Regions from separate parts of the Duganella sp. GW821-FHT07G03 genome, predicted to be linked through region 2. Evidence: riboswitches for the same ligand, from Rfam matches in the RefSeq annotation. Region 2 holds a riboswitch; each other region holds the start of a gene.
What was found. Region 2 has a riboswitch for cobalamin ahead of AC07OK_RS26590 (TonB-dependent receptor). Riboswitches for the same ligand answer to the same signal wherever they lie in the genome.
Positions count from the first base shown of each region.

Region 1: it holds a riboswitch for cobalamin, as region 2 does, so the genes downstream of both, AC07OK_RS10105 (energy-coupling factor ABC transporter permease) here and AC07OK_RS26590 (TonB-dependent receptor) in region 2, are expected to answer to the same signal.
Region 3: it holds a riboswitch for cobalamin, as region 2 does, so the genes downstream of both, AC07OK_RS29960 (TonB-dependent receptor domain-containing protein) here and AC07OK_RS26590 (TonB-dependent receptor) in region 2, are expected to answer to the same signal.
Region 4: it holds a riboswitch for cobalamin, as region 2 does, so the genes downstream of both, AC07OK_RS07705 (MotA/TolQ/ExbB proton channel family protein) here and AC07OK_RS26590 (TonB-dependent receptor) in region 2, are expected to answer to the same signal.

Region 1 covers NZ_JBWKQE010000006.1:28,428-32,631, reverse strand. The annotation lists gene cbiQ (cobalt ECF transporter T component CbiQ) at 1-684, opposite strand, end outside; gene AC07OK_RS10110 (energy-coupling factor ABC transporter substrate-binding protein) at 674-1,003, opposite strand; gene AC07OK_RS10105 (energy-coupling factor ABC transporter permease) at 1,000-1,683, opposite strand; cobalamin riboswitch at 1,797-1,988, opposite strand; gene cobA (uroporphyrinogen-III C-methyltransferase) at 2,070-2,789, shown strand; gene AC07OK_RS10095 (hypothetical protein) at 2,927-3,220, opposite strand; gene AC07OK_RS10090 (porin) at 3,299-4,204, shown strand, end outside.
Region 2 covers NZ_JBWKQE010000028.1:3,897-8,100, forward strand. The annotation lists gene ylqF (ribosome biogenesis GTPase YlqF) at 1-558, shown strand, start outside; gene AC07OK_RS26585 (DODA-type extradiol aromatic ring-opening family dioxygenase) at 566-1,363, opposite strand; cobalamin riboswitch at 1,474-1,648, shown strand; gene AC07OK_RS26590 (TonB-dependent receptor) at 1,730-3,709, shown strand; gene AC07OK_RS26595 (cobalamin-binding protein) at 3,709-4,204, shown strand, end outside.
Region 3 covers NZ_JBWKQE010000040.1:17,290-21,493, reverse strand. The annotation lists gene cobT (nicotinate-nucleotide--dimethylbenzimidazole phosphoribosyltransferase) at 1-780, shown strand, start outside; gene AC07OK_RS29970 (adenosylcobinamide-GDP ribazoletransferase) at 786-1,568, shown strand; gene AC07OK_RS29965 (histidine phosphatase family protein) at 1,573-2,124, shown strand; cobalamin riboswitch at 2,158-2,379, shown strand; gene AC07OK_RS29960 (TonB-dependent receptor domain-containing protein) at 2,511-4,204, shown strand, end outside.
Region 4 covers NZ_JBWKQE010000004.1:106,965-111,168, forward strand. The annotation lists gene AC07OK_RS07695 (cobaltochelatase subunit CobN) at 1-781, opposite strand, end outside; gene AC07OK_RS07700 (DUF2149 domain-containing protein) at 768-1,103, opposite strand; gene AC07OK_RS07705 (MotA/TolQ/ExbB proton channel family protein) at 1,105-1,701, opposite strand; cobalamin riboswitch at 1,886-2,106, opposite strand; gene cueR (Cu(I)-responsive transcriptional regulator) at 2,108-2,494, opposite strand; gene AC07OK_RS07715 (heavy metal translocating P-type ATPase) at 2,491-4,204, opposite strand, start outside.

The DNA of each region.
Region 1 (4,204 bases), on a different contig from region 2:
GGCCCGGGCCTGTTGGCGCCGGGCGTGCGGGTAGACGGTGGGCAGGAAACGCAGCGTGCCCTGGCAGGCGCGGGCGTCGGCGGCCATTTGCAGCGCGGCGGCGCGTTGCCATACCTGGACAGCCATCTGCCCCGCCAGCAGGCCAGTGGAGCGCCACGCCTGGCGCCAGTTGCGATAACCAAGGCGGGCGTTTTGCGCGGTGATACCTTCGTCCCAGGCCTGGCGCATGACGAACAGCATGCGGTAGCACAGCACCATCAGGTCGAGCAGCAGTTCGGGCGTGCGCAGGCGCCGCAGCAGGTTGAGCAGGTCCGGCAGCGGCGTCGTCAGCACCAGGCCGAGCAGCGCGGCCAGCATGGCCAGCGAGCGCAGCGCGGTATGCTCGATGGTCGGCAGCATGGCCGTGGTGAGGCGCCAGCGGCCGTCGGCGTCCTGCCCGGCCAGCATGGTCAGGCAGGACAGCAGCAGGAAGCCCAGCGGCGGCAGCGCGACCCGCAGGTAGGCGCGCGGGTCCACGCGCGCGCCGAGCAGCGCGGCCAGCATCAGCAGCGCCGCCAGTGCCGCCAACGCGGCCGGGCCGCGCGCCAGCCAGGCGGCGAGCACGCCGGCCAGCGCAAACAGCGCCTTGGCGGACGGCGCCACATCGCGCCAGCGGCTGGCGTACGCCGACGCCTCAATCAGCACGACGGTCCTGGGGTGAGCGCGCGCGTTCGCGGGCCACGGACGTGCCGAGCCAGAAGCCGATCACGCCGGCGCCGATGGCCGCTTGCAGCGCGAACAGCAGCGAGGCGATTTCCGGGCTGGCCGGCGCCAACACCGGTGCGAACCACGGCTTGTAGCCGGGCGCGATGTCGCCGATGGCCCGCTGTGCGCGGTCGTCGGCGCCGGCAAAGATCGCGGGCGCCTCGGCGCCGGGCGCCGCCGGCGGCGCGCTCGCCAGCCACAGCGGCAGCACCGTCAGCAGCACCAGCGCCAGCCACAACAGAAAGGTGCGCGCCTTCATGCGCGTTCCTTGCGCGCGCCCAGCGTCATCACCGGCAGCGCACGCAGCTCGTGGGCATTGAAGCGCACCATGGCGTTCACCACCAGCACCGTCAGCAAGCCTTCGCTGATGGCGATCGGCACCTGGGTCAGCGCGAAGATGCCGGCAAATTTGAGGAAGGACGCGCCGAAGCCGCCCACCGCCGCCGGAAACGCCAGCGCCAGCTGCGCCGAGGTGGTGATGTACGTCGCCAGGTCGCCCACGGAGGCGGCCAGGAACACCGCCACGGAACGCGACAGGCCCAGCGCCGCGACGGCGCGCAGCACGCCGTAGGACACGAACGGTCCGACGATCGCCATCGAGAACACATTGGCGCCCAGCGTGGTCAGGCCGCCATGCGCCATCAGCAGCGCCTGGAACAGCAGCACGACAAAGCCCACCGGCACCATCGCGGTCGGGCCGAACAGCGCCGCGCCCAGCCCGACGCCGGTCGGATGCGAACAGCTGCCGGTCACCGACGGCAGCTTGAGCGCGGACAGCAGGAATGCGAACGCCGCGGCCACGCCCAGCAGCATGCGCCGCTCGGGATGCGCCTGCAGGTCGCGGCCGATGACGCGCAAGCCCCAGGCCAGAAAAGGTAAGGAAACGGCTGCCCAGCCGAGCGCGTGCGCCGGCGGCAAAAAGCCTTCCATGATATGCATTCGAATTCTCCCGTCGAATGGACTATATGGACACCAGGCGGGAGCAGGAAAAGACGGTCGACAGCAGGCAAGCGGAGAGCCGGTCGACAGCGGCTTCCCTTTACCCCGGGGAATGGTGCTGGATTTTTTGGGCCGGTATTCTGGCTCGCCTTCATCCTTGTCCGTGTCTTCCCGCGTGTTACGGCAGTGACGTGTTGACGGACTCGTCTGGCTTACAGCAGCGGGGGCTACACCGGAATTGCACCGGTTTCCCGTTTAACGCCATCTCCGTACGGATCTGGCGCACCCAATGTTGCATATTACACCAGCTCGCCGACACGTGCCAAGCGAAACCAAATCGCGCGCAACCGGTATCATGCGCGCTGGAACGTCTTCAAGGAAATGCCATGACAGTGCAGGGAAAAGTTTATTTGATCGGCGCGGGGCCGGGCGCGGCCGACCTGATCACGGTGCGCGGCGCGCGCTTGCTGGCGCAGGCCGACGTGGTGCTGTACGACGCGCTGGTCACGCCGGAGATGCTGGCCTTGTGTCCGCAGGCGCAGCTGATCTCGGTCGGCAAGCGCTCCGGCCAGCGCTCGACCGCGCAGACGCTGATCAACCAGCAGCTGGTCGAATCGGCGCAGCGCCACCGGACGGTGGTGCGGCTCAAGGGTGGCGACCCGATGCTGTTCGGCCGCGCCGACGAGGAATTGCGCGCGCTGGAGGCCGAGGGCATCGAGGTCGAAGTCGTGCCCGGCGTCACCACCGCGCTGGCCGCGGCCGCGGCCACCAAGCAGCCGCTGACGCGGCGCGGCGTGGCCCGCAGCGTGGCCTTCTTCACCTCCAGCACCGCGCCCGACGAACCGCAGCACCCGGCGCTGCCGGCCACCGACACGCTGGTGCAATACATGGGCGGGCGCGAAGCCATCGCCACCGCCACCCGCCTGCTGGCCGAGGGCCGCCGGCCGGATCTGCCGGTGGTGGTGATAGAAAACTGCAGCCGCGCCGACCAGCGGATTGCGCGGCTGACGCTGTCGGACCTGGCCGACGGCCTGGAAGCGGCGCACGGCCCGGTGCTGGTGATGATCGGCGAAGCGCTGCAGCAGCGTGTGCACCAGCCTGACTAAGACCATAACCTCGCCGCGACGGGAAGCCTATCGCGGCGGCGGTAACGAAATTGAAAATCGGCTCGAGGCCCGAGTATGAAAGTTCATACTCGGGCCTCGACGCCTGGCCCCACCCATCTCAAAAGAACCCCATGTAATCAATGGCTTGGTTCAATAGTCCGGCTTGCCATTCCGATGGCACGGATAGTGCTATCTCTGTTGTGAAAAGTATATTCGATGGCGGTCATCCGTTTCGGATCGCTTTTTACTACAAATAAAACGGAGACAAAAAATGAACAAAGTAATTCCCGCCCGAACGCGCAAGCCAGCTTCTTGACGTAAGCGCCGGCACCGCCCGTCTGGCGGCGCCGCTTGCGCGTCACTCCATCGCTAATTTCACGGCTGACCGAGCCCGGACCTTGCTCCCGCAGGTCCGGCGGGTATCGCTGCACCCTCGATTTTCCGGATGCGGCGCTCCAATGCGCCCGGTCGCGTGATCGTACCTACCGCACAATTTAATTGGATCGTTTATGAAAGCATCATTAGTAGCTGGTCTCTTGCTCGCCTCCGCAACCGGCGCCGCCTCGGCGCAATCTGGCATCACCGTCTACGGCATACTGGACGCGGGCATCGCCCGCGAAACAGGGGGCGCCGATGGCGCGGTCAACAAGCTGGCCACTGGCGTGCAGTCCGGCAGTCGGCTGGGCTTCAAGGGGCAGGAGGACCTGGGCAATGGCATGAACGCCCACTTCGTGCTGGAGAACGGGCTCGATCTCGACACCGGCAAGGCGCGCCAGAACGGCGCCTTGTTTGGCCGCCATGCCTATGTCGGCCTGACCACCAGCGCCGGTACCGTCAACCTGGGCCGTCAATGCAACCCGATCTTCATCGCGCTGGACGGCATCGACCCCTTTGAAACCGGCTTTACCGGCGCCGCCACCAATCTGATGAGCATCGGCACGGCACGTACCAATAACACCATCAGCTATGCGACGCCCAAGCTGAATGGACTGTCGGCCACCGCGCTGTATGGTTTTGGCGAACAGGCCGGCGATAGCACCTTGGGCCGTACCATCGCTTTTTCCATCGACTATGCCGCGGGCCCGTTGGTGGGAACCCTGGCATATGACAGCCTGAAGGTCACTTCTTTCAATACGATGAAAGAGGTCCTGCTGGGCGCCAGCTACAACTTCGGCCCCGCCACCGTGCACGCCGCGTTTGAAACCGAAAAGAACGACGTCGGCGGCGATTTCCGCGACTTCCTGCTGGGTGCCTCGGTGCCGCTCGGACAGGGCAAGCTGCTGGCCTCGTATGTGAAAAAGCAGGACCGTTCCGCGACCCAACGCGGCGGAAGGCAGCTTGCGGTGGGCTATACCTACGCTCTTTCCAAACGCACCAACCTCTACAGCTCATACGGCACCCTCCGCAACGAGCTG
Region 2 (4,204 bases):
CTGATGAACGCGCTGCTCAAGCGCAAAGTGGCCAAGGTCGGCGACGAGCCGGCGGTGACCAAGCAGCAGCAGAAGCTCTACCTGGACAAGAACACCATCCTGGTCGACACGCCGGGCATGTTGTGGCCGAAGATCGCGCTGCCGAGCGACGGCCTGATGCTGGCCGCCAGCCACGCGATCGGCTCGAACGCGCTGATCGAAGAGGAAGTGGCGGTGTTCCTGGCCGACGAGATGTTGAAGTACTACCCGCAGCTGCTGGTGGCGCGCTACGGCTTCAAGGATATCGAGAGCTTCGACGGCATCGCGGTGGTGGAGGGCGTGGCGGCCAAGCGCGGCTTCCGCCAGAAGGGCGGCGACCTCGATTTCGAGAAGGCCTCGCACACCTTCCTGGGCGACTACCGCAGCGGCATCCTGGGCCGCATCTCGCTGGAGACCCCGGCCAGCCGCAAGGGCCGGCTGGAAGTGCACGACGCCGAGATGGCCGTCAAGAACGCCGAGAAGGCCGCCATCGCCGCCGCCAAGGCCGCAGCCTACGCCAACGGCAAGCGCGGTACTTGAACCCGGATTAGCCGAAACGGAAGCTGGAGACTGCCAGCGCTCCCATGAACGCCTCCTCGTGGTAGGGCACGGCCGCCTGGTCGTTCTCCGCCGCGCCCAGCGCCACCATCAGCGGCAGCAGATGCTCCTCGCGCGGATGCGCCATGCGCGCGGCCGGCGCCTGTTCCCATTCCAATAAGCGCGCCGTGCGCTCCTGCGGCGGCAGCGCCATGGTCGCGCGCAGCCAGCCGTCGAACGCGTGCGAGGCCGCCGCGCCCTGCGCGTTGAAGGCGCGCAGGTTGTGGTAACTGAGCCCGCTGCCGACGATCAGCACCCCCTGCTCGCGCAAGGGCGCCAGCAAACGGCCCACTTCCAGATGCGTCAACGGATCGAGGCCGCGCTTGAGCGACAGCTGCACGATCGGCACCTGCGCATCCGGATAGATCGGATACATGGCGCTGAAGGTGCCGTGGTCGTAGCCCCGCTGCGCGTCCAGCCGCGCCGGATGGCCGCCCGCTTCGAGCAGCTGCCGGACCTGCTCCGCCAGCTCCGGCGAACCCGGTGCGCTGTATTGCACCTCGTAGGTATGCGGCGGGAAGCCGCCGTAGTCGTAGATCATCGGCGGTTTGGCCGACGACGACAACGTGAAATCGCGCTCCTCCCAATGCGCCGTAATCACCAGCACCGCCTTCGGCGTCACGCCGAGCTGGCGCGGGATGTCGCGCAGCGCGGCGTCCAGTTGGCCGTACAGATGGCCCACCTGGTCCATCATGAACGGCCACGGACCGCCGCCGTGGGAGAGGAAATAGCTGGGCAATGCATGCATGAAAAGCTCCGGTTTGAGTATGACCTCACTATAAGCACCGTCGCCGTTGCGATCAATGCACGAAATATAGATAGGTCCTATCTAAAATGTTAATGATCCGGGGCGCCCGCGTATAATGCCGGGGTTCTGGTGCTTGCCCATGTGCTCACATGCGCAGTTAAACGGGAAACACAAGGCCGCCCGCGCCCACGGCGCGACGGCCAAGGTGTGCTGCCCCCGCAACGGTAACGCGAGGCGTCGTTCAGCCTTGCCAGCCCGGATATCGGCCAGACTGGGGGGAGCGCGCAGTGACTACGTCCGCGCGGCTTCCGTACACTTCCAGCCTGCGGGGACGCGGGCGGATGTCTCTTTTGAAAATGACCTGACATGCAATCCTCCGCCTTCCAACCGCGCCTGCTGGCCGCCGCCGTCTCCCTGTGCTTCGCCGCCGCCGTTCCCGCCGCCGCCCAGATATCCGAGGTGCTCGCACCGGTCGTCATCACCGGCTCGCGCTTCGACGCCAATGCCGCGCTGACGCCGATCGGCGCCGTCGTCATCACGGCGGAAGAGATCCAGCGCGCCGGCGCCAACGACGTCAACACGGCGATCCGCAAGGTTGGTGGCGTGTACGGCCGCCAAAGCCTGGACGGCAGCCCGGACTTCAGCCTGGACCTGCGCGGCTTCGGCACCAACAGCGCCCAGAACATGGTGATCGTGCTCGATGGCGTGCGCCTGTCGGAAAATGAACTGAGCAACGCCATCCTGTCGACCATCCCGATCGACACCGTGGACCACATCGAAATCACGCGCGGCGGCGCCAGCGTCTTGTACGGCGACGGCGCCACCGGCGGCGTGATCAACATCGTCACCAAGCGCCCGGTCAAGAATACCCGTCGCGGCAGCGTGTTCGTCGAGGGCGGCCAGTTCCGCGCCGGCGAAGCGCGCGTCTCCGGTTTCCAGGCCTGGGACGGCTTCGCCGCCGACGCCACGCTCGACACCCAGCGCACCGACAACTACCGCGACAACAACGAATTCAAACAGACCCACTTCAGCGGCGGCGCGCAATGGTTCGACAACGCCGGCCGCGTGGGCTTCCGTTACGAAGGCGCGCGTCAGGACATGCACTTCGCCGGCGCGCTGGCGGAGGATCAATACAAGGCCAATCCGCGCCAGTCCACCACGCCGAACGACAGCGGCAAACTCGATAGCGACCGCTTCACCGCCTTCGGCCAGCGCCGCATCGGCGCTTACGAGCTGGCCGCAGACCTGTCGTTCCGCAAGAAGACGGCCGACGCGACTTACGTCAGCGTCAAAGGTCCGTCGACCTACACCCTCGACAGCAAGCAGACCCAGTTCTCGCCGCGCGTGCGCCGCCTGGGCGAGATCGGCGGCCTGCTGAACGAGATGGTGGCAGGCTTCGACTGGACCGTATGGAACCGCGCCGCCAGCGACACCAAGCTGTCCTCGGCGGCCGACGCCACCCAGCACTCGAAGGCGCTGTACGTCCGCGACGAGCTGCGTTTCGACGCCGCCCATGAAGGCCGCGTATCGGCCGGCGTGCGCCGCGAAATCTTCAACAAGGATTTCAACGATCGGCTCAACACCTATGGCCCCAACGCCTACAAATTGGCGCAAGGCCTGAACGCCTGGGAACTGCAGGCGAGCTACATGCCGGTCGCGCACCTGACCGTCTACAGCAAGACGGGCCAAAGCTACCGCGTCGCCAACGCCGATGAAAACGGCTACACCGTCGACACCAACAAGGTGCTGCTGGTGCCGCAGCAGTCGCATGACCTGGAGCTGGGCGTCAGCTACGGCACCGCCGCGCAGAAAATCACCGGCCGCGTATTCCGCCACAACCTGACCAACGAGATCTTCTTCGATCCGACCCTTAACCTCGGCTATGGCGCCAACACCAACCTGGCGCCGACCCGCCGCGAAGGCTTCGAAGTCGACGCCCAGCAGCGCATCAACGCCGACTGGAACCTCACCGCCCACTACCAGCACGTGGACGCCAAGTTCACCGAAGGCGCCAACAACGGCAAGCAGATGGTGCTGGTGCCGAAGAACACGCTGACCGCGCGCCTGAGCTGGACCCCGGCCAACGGCCACACCGCCGATGTCGGCGCGCAGTGGGTGGACAGCCAGCGTTACGGCGGGGACTTCAGCAACGACTGCTCGGCCCAGATCCCGTCCTACACCACGCTCGACGCGCGCTACGCCCGCAAGCTGGGCCGCTGGGAGTTCGCCGTATCGGGCCAGAACCTGGCCGACAAGCGCTACTTCTCGGAAGCCTACGGCTGCAAGTACGGCATCTACACCGCCGACGGCCGCCAGCTGAAACTCTCGGCCCGCTACGAGTTCTGATGCGCGCGGTGACCACGTCCATCCGCTGCACCGTGCTGGTGCTGGTGCTGGCGCTGGCTTGCGCGCCGCTGTGCGCGCAGGCCGCCATCACCGTGCAGGACGACGCCGGCAACAGCGTCGCCGTCGCCAAGCCGGCGCAGCGCATCATCTCGATGGCGCCGCACATCACCGAGCTGCTGTTCGCGGCCGGCGGCGGCGAGCGCGTGGTCGGCGTGATGAACTACAGCGACTACCCCGAAGCGGCCAAGCGCATCCCGCAGGTCGGCAGCAACGCCACCATCGACATGGAGCACGTGCTGGCGCTGCGTCCGGACCTGCTGGTGGTCTGGAAGAGCGGGAACACCGCGCGCCAGCTGGAGCAGCTGAAAAGCCTGGGCATCCCGATCTTCTACAGCGATCCGCAAAAGCTGGACGAAGTGGCCACCAGCCTGACCCGCCTGGGCCAGCTGATGGGCACCGAGGCCGCCGCCCACAAGGCGGCGCAGGACTATCGGC
Region 3 (4,204 bases), on a different contig from region 2:
AACTTCCTCGCGCGCGGCGCGGCCATCAACATCTTCGCGACGCAGAACAACTGCGAACTGCGCGTCATCGATGCCGGCGTCAATCACCACTTCGGGCCGCGCGTCGGCCTGATCGACCGCAAGCTGGCGCCCGGCACCCGCAACTTCGCGCAGGAACCGGCGATGAGCAGCGCCACTTGCGAGGCCGCGCTGGCAGCAGGCATGAACTTGATCGCAGAACTCGATGGCAACGTGGTCGGCTTCGGCGAGATGGGCATCGGCAACACTACCGCCGCCGCCGCGCTAATGCACAAGCTGACCGGCATCCCGGTCGCGCAATGCGTGGGCGCCGGCACCGGCCTCTCGGCGGAAGGCATCCTGCGCAAGCAGCACGTGATTGAAGCGGCAGCAGCCAAACATGCCGCCGCAGTCGAACCGCTGGACGTGCTGGCCACCTTCGGCGGCCTGGAAATCGCCATGATGACCGGCGCCATATTGAAGGCAGCCGAATTGCGCAAAGTGCTGCTGATCGACGGCTTCATCGTCACCAGTGCGCTGCTGGTCGCCGCCCGGTTGCAACCGGCCATCCTGGACTACTGCGTGTTCGCTCACTGCTCCGACGAAAACGGCCACCAGCAAATGCTGGCCGCACTGGGGGCGGAGCCGCTGCTGAATCTGGGCCTACGCCTGGGCGAAGGCACCGGCTGCGCGCTGGCGCTACCGCTACTACACGCTTCGGTCAATTTCCTGAACCAGATGGCCACGTTCGAATCGGCCCATGTCAGCGAAAAGTCCGAGTAGACGCCGTGCACCAACTACGCTTGTTCTTCACCGCGCTACAGTTCTTCACCCGCCTGCCAATTCCAGCCTGGGTGGGTTTTGATCCTGCGTGGCTGAACCAGGCGTCGCGCTACTTCCCGCTGGTCGGCGTGGTGGTTGCGGCCATCACGGCCGGAGTCTATGCATTGACCGCTTGGTTCCTCCCCGCTCCGGTCGCCGCCCTGCTGTCGACTGCCGCCGGTATCTATGCCACCGGCGCCTTCCATGAAGACGGCTTTGCCGACATGTGCGACGGCTTCGGCGGCGGCATGACGCCCGAACGCGTACTGGAAATCATGAAGGACTCGCGCATCGGCGCTTACGGCGCCATTGGCATCATCTGCCTGCTCGCCACCAAATGCGCGGCGCTGTCCATGCTGCCGCCGCTGGAAGCGATTGCCGCGCTCTTCGTCGCCCATCCACTGTCGAGATTAATGGCCACCTCGCTGATCTGGCGTCTCGACTACGCGCGCGCCGAAGGCAAAGCCAAGCCGCTGGCGCAAAAGATGAGCACAGCCGAATTCGCGCTGGCCGTCGCCACTGCCGCCATTCCAGCGCTGGCGATGATCGCCTGCGGATGGCTGAAGTGGACCGCGCTGGCTGCGGGCGTCCTCGTCGCCGCCATCGCCACCGCCTGGCTGGCCCACAAATTCGTCCGTCGCATTGCCGGCTATACCGGCGACTGCCTCGGCGCCGTGCAGCAGCTCAGCGAGGTGACGTTCTACCTGTGCGTACTGGCCAGCATGCGCCACGGCGCCCTGCCCTGGTAACACTATGCAGCTGATACTGGTCCGCCATCCGCAACCGCTGATCGCACCCGGCATCTGCTATGGCCGCAGCGATCTCGCCGTGGCGCCCGAGCAGCTGGCGCATACGCTGGCCGCCTTGTCGACCACACTGCCCCAAGGCCGGCCTTTATATAGCAGCCCACTACGACGCTGCGCCACATTGGCGGCGCAACTGGCGGCGCCACTGCAAACTCCCGCGCCGCTGCTGGACGCCCGCATCGCAGAGATCGATTTCGGCGACTGGGAACTGCGTCCCTGGGACGATATCGCGCGCGCCGACATCGACGCCTGGGCCGCGGACCTGGTCAATTACCAACCGGGCGGTGGCGAAAGCGTGCTGCAAATGGCCGGCCGTATCGCCGCCTTTTACGCCGACCTCCAGCGCCAGCAGCGCGACGCCATCGTGATCTGCCACGCCGGCGCAATGCGCCTGATGTCAGCCTGCCATGCCGGCCTGCCCCCGGCCGAAATGGCGCTGCAAGCCGCTAGCCATCCGCATCAAATCGCCTACGGCGCCACGCTGGTGCTGCAAAACTAAACCGCCGCCCCATGACCGCCGCCGCACAAACCCGTATAATGACCGGGTTTTGGTGCCCGCGCGTCTGTCCAGATGCGCAGTTAAACGGGAAACATGAAGCTCTGTAAGAGTGCACGTGTGCTGCCCCCGCAACGGTAAGCAAGTGTCGCAGCTGATGCGCGACAAACCTCCTCTGACAAACCACTGTGCTCTGCATGGGAAGGTGAGGTGGTCTAACTTGCCAGCCCGGATACCGGCCAAATCAGGTGGAAGCGAGCGAACGGGATGTGCGCGAACGGATGGAGCCGACAACAACGGCTGCGCTGCATGCATCTCTCAATTCTCCGCTTCTGTTCAATCTGGCCCACGGGGACGTCGGCCGGTTGCTATTACAGAAAAATTACATCATGACCCTTCGTATCTCCCGTCCTGCGGCCTTGACGTCGCTGGCGCTGGCAATGGCCGCCTCCTACGCACACGCGGAACCAACCACCGGCACCGTACTGGTCACCGCCACCCGCAGCCCGCAAGCCCTGGCCGACGTGATCAGCGACAGCATCACCATCAGCGCCGAACAGATCGCCGAATCCGGCGCCGGCTCCATCGTCGACCTGCTGCAGCGCCAGCGCGGCATCGAGATCGCCCGCAACGGCGGCTCCGGCACCAACGCCACCGTGTTTATCCGCGGCGCCAACAGCAACCAGAATCTCGTGCTGGTCGACGGCGTGCGCATCGGCTCGTCGACCACCGGCGCCGCCAACTGGAGCGCCATTCCGCTGACCGCGATCGATCATATCGAGATTGTCTACGGCCCACTGAGCTCCCTGTATGGCGCGGACGCCATCGGCGGCGTGATCCAGATCTTCACCAAGAAGGGCACGGGCGCGCCGGCGTTCACCGCCTTCGCCGGCTACGGCACCGACAACACCCGCGAAGGCGATGTATCGGCCTCCGGCTCCACTGGCGGTGAACACAGCATCAGCTATGCGATCAGCGCCGGCAAGGAAAAATCGGATGGCTTCTCGTCCACCCGTCCTGGCAGCAGCTCCTATAACGCCGACAAAGACGGCTACGACCGCGAAAACGCAGCAGGTCAGTTCAGCCTGCGCCTGGCGGAAGGCCACGAAATCGGCACGCTGCTCCTGCAGAGCAAACTCAAATCCCAGTATGACAGCGGTTCCTCGTCCTACGACGTGCGCTCGAAGGCAAAGCTGGAAAACGCCGCCATCTACAGCAAAAACCAGATCCTGCCGATCTGGCAAAGCCTGGTCCAGTATTCGCGGACCAAGGACGAAGGCGCCAACTACACCAGCGCCCTGGCATCGGGCTATTCGCAGATCAACACCAGGCAGACCACCTTCACCTGGCAGAATGATGTGCAGATCGGCGCCGACATGCTGCAACTGCTGTACGACCACCGCAAGGAAGAAGTCGAGACCAACGGCTTCAAGTTGGACAACCCGCAGCGCACCACCAACTCTCTCGCGGCTTCGTACAACGCCCGTCGCGGCGACAACCTGTTCAACGCCAGCGTACGCCGCGACAAATCGCTCTACGGCTCGAAGAACACCGGCTCGCTGGGCTATGGCTACAACTTCACGCAGGCGCTGCGCGCTACCGCCAGCTACGGCACCAGCTTCCGCGCACCGACCTACAATGAACTGTACTACCCGTCCTACGGCAATCCAGCCAACAAACCGGAACTGGGCAAGAACGCCGAAATTGGTCTGCGCTACGACAGCGGCGCCACCGCGCTGAACGCCAGCTATTACCGCAACCGCTTGACCGACCTGCTGGTGAACACCACGCCATGCCCGTTCTCTGGTGCGAAGAGTGGCTGCGCCTACAACGTCAACCACGCGCTGCTTGAAGGCCTGACCATGGGCGCAAGCCAGCAGTTGGGCCGCTTCAACCTGGCCGCTACCGTCGACCTGCAAGATCCAAAGGACGAAACCAGTAATAGACGCTTGCAGCGCCGCGCCAAAAAGCACGGCAACCTGATGGCCGACTACAGCGCCGGCGCATTGAAGGCCGGCGTGGAACTGGAATTGTCCGGCGACCGCTACGAAGACGCCGCCAACAGCAACCGCCTGGGCGGCTA
Region 4 (4,204 bases), on a different contig from region 2:
TCAGCTCGACGCGGCTCTTGCCGTTTTCGTCCAGCAGGAAGCGCAGCGGCACGTCGTAGGGATAGCCGAACACTGGCAGCACGTTGTAGCCGCTGGCCTCAAGGCGCGCGACGATGGCGGCCAGCGGCAGCGTTTGTCCCGCCACCAGGCTGGCGCGATAGAACGGCACCGCGATCCATGGCGCGCCGGGCTTGTAGCTGGCGTAGCCTTGCAGGTACTGCTCGTAGCTGCCGGACGTGCGGTTGGCCGCCACGTCGTACAGGCCCACTTCCGGCATCGCATGCACCGGCGCGACGGACAGCCTGGCACCGAAGTGGTTGCGCAGGATGTAGCGCAGCAGGTTGCCCATGTTCTCCACGCCGCCTTCGCTGTGGTAGGACTGTATGGTTTTATCGTCGCGCACACCCTGCTCGCGCAGGCTGTCGTCGATGGCGCCGCCGACCGCGAACACAGGACGGCGCGCCTTCTGCAAGGCCTGCAGTTCGGCGCCCAGCGCCACCATGGCCTGGCGGCCCTTGGTATTGACGATCGCCACGTCGGCGCTGGTCAGGGCCGCGCGGTCGGCCGGCGTCATGCCGTTGGCGGGGATGATGCGCACGGCGACGTTCAGCTCTTTCAACTCGGCCTGCAGGCCGCGCACCGCCAGCACCGCCGGGCGCGATTCGATATCGCCCAGCATCAGCGCCAAGGTGCGCGGCGCCTGCGCCGAGTGCACATAACCGCCGACGCACAAGGACGCCAGCAACAGCAGCAGCGCCCACAATTTTTTATTCAGGTACATACACGACCTTCCCATCCGGCAGTTGATACGCGGTGCCCAGGCGTTTGCCGGAACCCGACAGCGGCTTGTCGCTCACTTTGCTCACCTTGATTTCGGCGCCCTTCTTGGTCAGCACCTCGACATGGCCGTCGGCGCTTTTCTTGGCGATGGTGACTTCGGAGTTCGGGTCCAGCAGGTCCATCATGTTCCAGGCCGAGAACAGCGCCAGCATCATGGCGACGATGAAGACGATGCTGGCGTCGAACAGGTTGGCGACGCCGGCCAGCGGGTCTTCGTTATGCTCGCCGATGCGGCTGTAGCGGTGGCGGTTCATATAGCGCATCTCAGGCTCCCGCGCGCACCAGGTGCGGCTTGTGGTCTTGCGCCGCGAGGTGGGATTCGGCCGCGTAGGCGATCTCGGTCAGGTCGCTGCGCAGCCAGTGCTCGCGCACCAGGCTCAGGACATAGGCGCTGACGCTGCACGCCAGGCCGACCACGGTGGCGGTAAAGGCGGTGGTCATCGACTCGGCCATCTTCGGCAGGTTGCCCTGCGCCAGGCCGGCCAGCGAGATGCCCATCGGGATCAGGGTACCCATCAGCCCCAGCGCCGGGCCGACGCGCACCACGAAGCGTACCCCGTCCAGGCGGCGCACGCCATTGACGTCGGCGCGCTGCACCAGTCGTTCAAGGCGGGCGTCCAGTCCTGGCTCGCCTTCCTGCGCGGTCAGCACGGCGGCCATCTCCTGCTTGGCGGTGGCGACCAGCACACGTACGCCGCGGCGGCGTTCCAGCCATTCGGCGCCGAAGGTGCCGAAGCACACCAGCATATGCAGCACTAGCGCCGCGATCCCCAGCAGCACGGGCAGGTACAGGATGGTGGAAATGGAATACAGCAGTGTCTCGATGGAGTGCACGGCCGCGTCGGCGGGCAGGTTAAACATAGGCGGGTCCTGTAGGCAGAGAGGAAAAATCGGGGCGCAGGCGCAGGTGTACCTGGACGGCGCGTGCGCAAGGCACGGCCGCCAGTCGGCAAGGCCGTGGCGCGCAAAATCGATGCATAGATGTAGATCGCAACAGATGCAAGCCGCTCACTTCCCCGTGAGCGGATTGAAAAGAAATGCCTGGGCATTTCCACCTGTCCTGGCCGGTATCCGGGCTGGCAAGCGACACCGCCTGACCTTCCCATGCGACTGCACAGTGGTTTGAAGAGGCGGATTTGTCGTCAACGACGACGCTTGTTTACCGTTGCGGGGGCAGCACATGTTGGCTGGCGTGGCCAGCTCCATGTTTCCCGTTTAACTGCGCGTCTGGACAGACGCGCGGGCACCAAAACCGGGCGATTATACTTTAGTTGGCCAGCGATTGGAGAATAGGACAGTCGGGGCGATGGTCGCCGTGGCAGCATCCGGCCAGTGTTTGCAGGGTGTCGCGCATTTCGGTCAGCTCGGCGATGCGCTGGTTCAGCTCCGCCACGTGGCCCATGGCGATGATCTTGACGTCGGCGCTGGCGCGCTCCTTGTTCTGCCACAGCGACAGCAGCTCGCGGATCTGGTCCAGCGAAAATCCCAGCGACCGCCCGCGCTTGACGAAGCGCAGCGCGTGCAGGTCGCTGTCGCCGTAGATGCGGTAGCCGGCCTCGCTGCGCTTGCCCGGCGGGATCAGGGCGATGCTTTCGTAGTAGCGGATCATCTTGGCCGAGACGCCGCTGGCCGCTGCCGCTTGTCCGATGTTCATGCTGGTCCTTTCTGATGGTCCGGCTTCCAGCGGCGCAGCAGCAAGGCGTTGCTGATCACGCTGACGGAGCTGAGCGCCATCGCGGCGCCGGCAACCATGGGGTTGAGCAGGCCGAAGGCGGCCAGCGGTATGCCGACCAGGTTGTAGATGAAGGCCCAGAACAGGTTCTGGCGTATCTTGCTGTAGCTGCGGCGCGAGATCGAGATGGCGGCGGCCACCAGCGCCGGATCGCCGCGCATCAGCGTGATGCCGGCGGCGTGCATGGCGACGTCGGTGCCGCTCGACATGGCGATGCCGACATCGGCGGCGGCCAGCGCGGGCGCGTCGTTGATGCCGTCGCCGACCATGGCGATGCAGGCGTCGCCGGTCTTCAGGCCGGCGACGGCGGCCGCCTTGTCGGCGGGGAGCATGTTGGCGATGATGCGGCCTATGCCCAGTTCCTTGCCGACGGCGTCGGCGCTGCCCTGGTTGTCGCCGGTGAGCAGGATGGTCTGGATGTGCATCGCATGCAGCGCTTCGAGCGCGGCGCGGGCTTGCGGTTTGACGCGGTCGCCGAAGGCCAGCAGGCCCAATAGCTGCGGCGGCTGCGGCGCGTTTGTAGCGGCCAGCCAGGATATCGTCAGGCCTTGCCGTTCCAGTTCCGCGGCGCGGACGCTCAACGCGTCGAGTGCGACGCCCTCCTCCTGCATCAGCCGCGTGCTGCCCAGGATCAGGCGTGCGCCGTCGACCATGGCCGCCACGCCGCGGCCGGGCAAGGCGGTAACGCCGGTGGCGGTTGGCGCAGCGGTGGCTGTGGCGACGCGCGCGGCGGCGGCATCGGTGACTGCGCGTGCCAGCGCATGCTCGCTGCCGCGCTGGATGGCGGCGGCCAGTTGCAGCAGCCTTCCTTCATCGACGCCAACCGGCTCCAGCGCCGCCAGCGACGGCTTGCCCTCGGTGAGCGTGCCGGTCTTGTCGAACGCCACGGTGGTGATGCGGTGCGCCAGCTCCAGCGCTTCCGCATCCTTGATCAGGATTCCATAACGCGCCGCCACGCCGGTGCCGGCCATGATCGCGGCCGGCGTCGCCAGTCCCAGCGCGCAGGGACAGGCGATCACCATCACCGCCACCGCATTGATGATGGCCCGCTCGGCATCGCCGCTCGCCAGCCACCAACCGGCGAAGGTCGCCAGCGCCAGCACCAGCACCACCGGCACGAACACCGCGCTGACGCGGTCCACCAGATGCTGCACCGGCGCCTTGGCCGCCTGCGCATCCTCCACCAGGCGGATGATGCGCGCCAGCGTGCTCTCGGCGCCCACCGCCGTCACCCGCACCAGCAGCAGGCCTTCGCCGTTGATGGCGCCGCCCGTCACATGGTCGCCGGCGTGGCGCGCCACGGGCAGGCTTTCGCCGGTGATGAGCGCTTCGTCGACATGGCTGGCGCCCTCCACCACCACACCGTCCGCCGCCACCCGCTCGCCCGGCCGCACCACCACCAGCTCGCCCGGACGCACCTCGGCGATCGGCACTTCGACATCCTGCGCGCCGCGCCGCACCCGCGCAGCTTCGGGCCGCAGCACCTGCAAGGCGCGGATGGCCGACGTGGTCTGGCGCTTGGCGCGCGCCTCCAGCCATTTGCCCAGCAAGATCAGGGTGATCACCACGGCCGACGCTTCAAAATACAGATGCGGCATGGCGGAGGTCGACGCCAGCAGCTGGTAGACGCTC